Regions from separate parts of the Bacillus sp. T-10(2022) genome, predicted to be linked through region 2. Evidence: a T-box and tRNA genes for the amino acid it is inferred to sense, from the RefSeq annotation. Region 2 holds a T-box; the other holds one or more tRNA genes.
The links. The T-box of region 2 lies ahead of glyQ (glycine--tRNA ligase subunit alpha). A T-box ahead of a tRNA ligase gene usually reads a tRNA of that ligase, here a tRNA-Gly.

Region 1: it encodes a tRNA-Gly, which carries the amino acid that the T-box ahead of glyQ (glycine--tRNA ligase subunit alpha) is inferred to sense. The anticodon was not compared.

Annotation. Positions count from the first base shown of each region.
Region 1 is NZ_CP113518.1:4,740,386-4,742,590, forward strand. Features, by position in the region: gene OSJ91_RS23330 (B3/B4 domain-containing protein) at 1-114, shown strand, start outside; tRNA gene OSJ91_RS23335 (tRNA-Gly) at 1,414-1,487, opposite strand; gene OSJ91_RS23340 (YbjN domain-containing protein) at 1,680-2,093, opposite strand.
Region 2 is NZ_CP113518.1:3,835,654-3,837,858, reverse strand. Features, by position in the region: gene OSJ91_RS18735 (YqzL family protein) at 1-80, shown strand, start outside; gene recO (DNA repair protein RecO) at 114-866, shown strand; T-box leader at 925-1,101, shown strand; gene glyQ (glycine--tRNA ligase subunit alpha) at 1,199-2,095, shown strand; gene glyS (glycine--tRNA ligase subunit beta) at 2,082-2,205, shown strand, end outside.

The sequences.
Region 1 (2,205 bases), 900 kb from region 2:
TATTTACAGCCCAATACTCCAATCACGGAAGCAGATCAGCTAACGAAATCCCTGATGGACATGTTCCTTGAAATCCACGGTGGTGAAGGGACTTACACGATTGTAGAAGGATAATTAAAAATTGAACGAAAATAAACCCTTTCCACAATCGGAAGGGGTCTATTTATGATTTTTCCAATTAATAAAACCAGTGCGCTAATATCCTTTTATACAACCGATCGATCATCCCAGAACCTAAAATTTAAGAGCATATAGGATCACCTAGTCATAAATTTGGTTCGGGATGAGTCCAGCCTACTGTTTTTTCTTAAACTACATTCCAATTGATTTCAGAAATCCGCCCTTTCCGCCAACAGTCTACCAAGCCTCATCAAGCAAGCTTTTGTGGGGTCTCGGCTAGCCGGTTATTCGGCAGGAGTGTCGTGCATTTCTTCCATCCATTGAGGATTACAGTAAAAAAAACATGAAGGATCACCCAGTCTTAAACCTGGTTCTGGATGAGTCCAGCCTACTGTTTTTTCTTAAACTACATTCCAATTGATTTCAGAAATCCGCTCCCTTTCCGCCAACAGTCTACTAAGCCTCATCAAGCAAGCTTTTGTGGGGTCTCGGCTAGCCGGTTATTCGGCAGGAGTGTCGTGCATTTCTTCCATCCATTGAGGATTACAGTAAAAAAAACATGAAGGATCACCCAGTCTTAAACCTGGTTCTGGATGAGTCCAGCCTACGGTTTTTTCTTAAACTACATTCCAGTTGATTTCAGAAATCCGCTCCCTTTCCGCCGACTGTCTGCCAAGCCTCCTCGGCTCAAGCGCCTGTGGGGTCTCGGCTAGCCAGTTATTCGGCAGGAGTGTCGCAAATTTCTTCCATCCATTAAGGATTACTGTAAAAAAACCTCAAGGATCAACTCGTCTTAAACTTGGGTCGGGATGAGCCTAGCCTACGGTTTTTTCTTAAATTTCATTTCAGTCGATTCCAGAAATCCGCTCCCTTTCCGCCGACTGTCTTTCGAAGCCTCATCAAAGTAAACGTCTCTGGGGTCTCGGCTGACCGGTTTAAAATGGTTACTTTCTGCCTTTCGATTGATAATCATCGATGCTACATAAGCCTGGCACGCCTTTCTCTTCCCCATTAACAAAAAAAGCACAAACTTAGTCAAACTGATTCTACTAACGTAGCTAATCACATTGACTAAGTTTGTGCTAAATCGAAATCCCCACTCTCCAGGATGGAGGATAATTAAAAAATAAAAACTCGGTTTTCGGGCATAACATACTGTATTAGCGCTTCGATAAAATGCAGGCAATTTGGACAATAAAAAAATCCCACTGTAAACAGTAGAATTCTTGTAATAATATTAAAACGCAAAGCTTCGTTCTCCAGGTAACGAAACCCTACGTTATGAGTATGTATTGGAGCGGGTGAAGGGAATCGAACCCTCATCATCAGCTTGGAAGGCTGAGGTTTTACCACTAAACTACACCCGCATATTCTTGTAGAAGTTTGTCGAATTACCAATCAACAAAATTAATTATATAGTTTAATGTGAAAAAATGCAATAGTTCTTTTAAAAAAAATTAATAATTACCGTATTGTAACGTTAATATATTCATTCACTCTAGTAAAAATGTTAAAAAGTCCCCTGATTCAGAGAACTTTTACATCCTATATATGATGATTTAAGACCAAATGACTTCCATTAACCGCGGATAAACCTGCTGTGCCGTTTCAAGCAGCATGATTAACTTCCTGAACGCCAGATCCGGTACGATATCCCCCTCAATGGAGTATGAATACCGAATGGAAATGGTCCCATTTTCCTCATACAGCTTGGAATACCTAAAATTAGCATTATATTCATTCAACAGTGTATGTACATCCTGTTTCTTTTCAGGATTCTTCAACTCGGCGACATTAAAGCAAAATAAGTCCGCCACATTTTCATCTTGATTGAAAGCAAATACTAAAAGGACCTTCCACCCGTCCTTTAACTTTTGCTCAGCCCTAAAAAAGGTGGTGCCATCTTCATTCAACTCATTCATATAGATTTTCTCACTAGTTAAAAAATCACGAAATTTAGCAACGTTTGACATGGTTCATCACCTTTCTCTTTGTAATTACATTTTATAATGAAAACTGGCATTTTTACAGACTTTTCTATAAACCTTCCAATTTCATCCTATTAATAGGGACGAAGAATCACTC
Region 2 (2,205 bases):
AGGAGATAGAAGTCGAAAGACAGGAAAGACACTTGGTATTAAATGATGAGCTAGCAGAAATTGATTTTCCTGTTTCATAGGTTAGCCTTGGCGAGCATGGGTGGTGTCTTGGTATGCTCCAAAAATGTGAGGGCATTGTCATAAGGCGAACTGCATATGGAGAAAATAACAAAATCATTACTATATATACCCGTGAGCTAGGAAAAATTGGCGTTATGGCTAGAGGAGCCAGTAAACCTAACAGCAGGCTTTCTGCCGTCACACAGCTTTTTTGCTCCGGGTATTTTCTTGTAACTACATCAACCGGACTCGGAAGTCTTCAGCAAGGAGAAATGGTCGATTCACTCCGTTTCATAAGGGAGGATCTTTTTGCCACTGCTTATGCTTCTTATATTGTTGAATTGCTTGATAAAAGCGTCGAGGATAAGAAACCGAATCCATATTTGTATGAGTTGCTTTCGCAAACCTTGCATTACATAAACGAAGAATATGACGCAGAGGTATTGAAATTCATTTTTGAAATGAAGATGCTGCCCGTCAATGGGATTAACCCAGTGCTGAATCAATGTGCTGTATGTGGTGAAACGGAAGGGGAATTCTCCTTCTCGCTTCGGGAAGCGGGGTTTATCTGTCACCGCTGCCTGGGGAAGGACCCTTATCATTATAAAATTTCACCTGCAGCCGTCAAATTGTTGCGGATCTTTTATTATTTCGATTTATCAAGGCTCGGAAACATTTCCGTCAAGCCTGAAACGAAAAAAGAACTACGGAAGATCATCGATGCTTATTATGAGGAATATTCTGGTCTGAACTTGAAATCAAAAAAGTTCCTGAAACAGATTGATACGATGAAAGATATGTTTTAAGATCTGACCTATTGACATTCCATGCTAGTTTGTATAAAATTCTAATCATCAAAATAAGAAGATTGCGTTGATGGAAAAGAGTATCTGTCATTCTCCATAAAAAGCGAACCCGGGACGGTGGAAGCCGGGATATGGATTTACAGGGAAGGGCGTTTCCGGAGCATGTTGCTTTGAAAAGAGGCCGTTTTATAAACGGCAATTAGGGTGGAACCGCGGGTATACTCTCGTCCCTATGCATTTCGCATAGGGACGGGAGTTTTTTGTTTGCCAAAATGTGATGGGTTCCGACCTGATTTTAAAAAGAGCCGTTTTAAATAACTTGGAGGTGTACGATGAATATTCAAAATATGATTTTAACGTTACAAAAGCATTGGTCTGAACAAGGCTGCATATTAATGAATGCTTATGATGTCGAGAAAGGGGCAGGAACGATGAGCCCATACACGTTCCTGAGAGCCATTGGACCGGAGCCTTGGAGCGTTGCTTACGTGGAGCCTTCACGCCGTCCTGCTGACGGTCGTTATGGTGAGAACCCTAACCGTCTGTATCAGCACCATCAGTTCCAAGTGATCATGAAGCCGTCGCCTGACAATATCCAAGAGTTATATTTGGATTCTTTACGCGCTTTAGGGATAAATCCGCTTGAGCATGATATTCGCTTTGTGGAGGACAACTGGGAAAATCCATCACTAGGGTGTGCTGGTCTCGGTTGGGAAGTGTGGCTTGATGGAATGGAAATCACGCAATTTACATATTTCCAACAAGTGGGCGGCCTTGAGTGCAAGCCGGTTTCCGTGGAAATTACATACGGGATCGAACGTCTCGCCTCATACATTCAAGATAAGGAAAACGTATTTGACCTGGAATGGACAGATGGATTCACAGTTCGCGATATTTTTGGACAGCCGGAATACGAACATTCGAAATATACGTTCGAAACCTCCGACCTTGATATGCTGTTTCAGCTTTTCACGATGTATGAAAAGGAAGCGCATCGGCAAATGGAAGAAGGACTTGTACATCCCGCATATGATTATGTTTTGAAATGTTCACATACATTTAACCTTTTGGATGCCAAAGGTGCCATCTCGGTGACGGAAAGAACGGGTTATATTGCCCGGTGCCGTAACCTAGCGCGCAAGGTTGCCAAAACCTTCTATGAAGAGCGGGAAAAATTAGGCTTCCCGATTCTGAAAGTGAAAGGGGAGAATACAAATGAGCAAGCGTGATTTGTTATTGGAGATTGGATTGGAAGAGCTGCCTGCCCGTTTTGTGACAGCATCAATGAAGCAGTTGTCAGATAAGGTGCAGCAATGGCTAACGGAAAAAGCGATTGAAT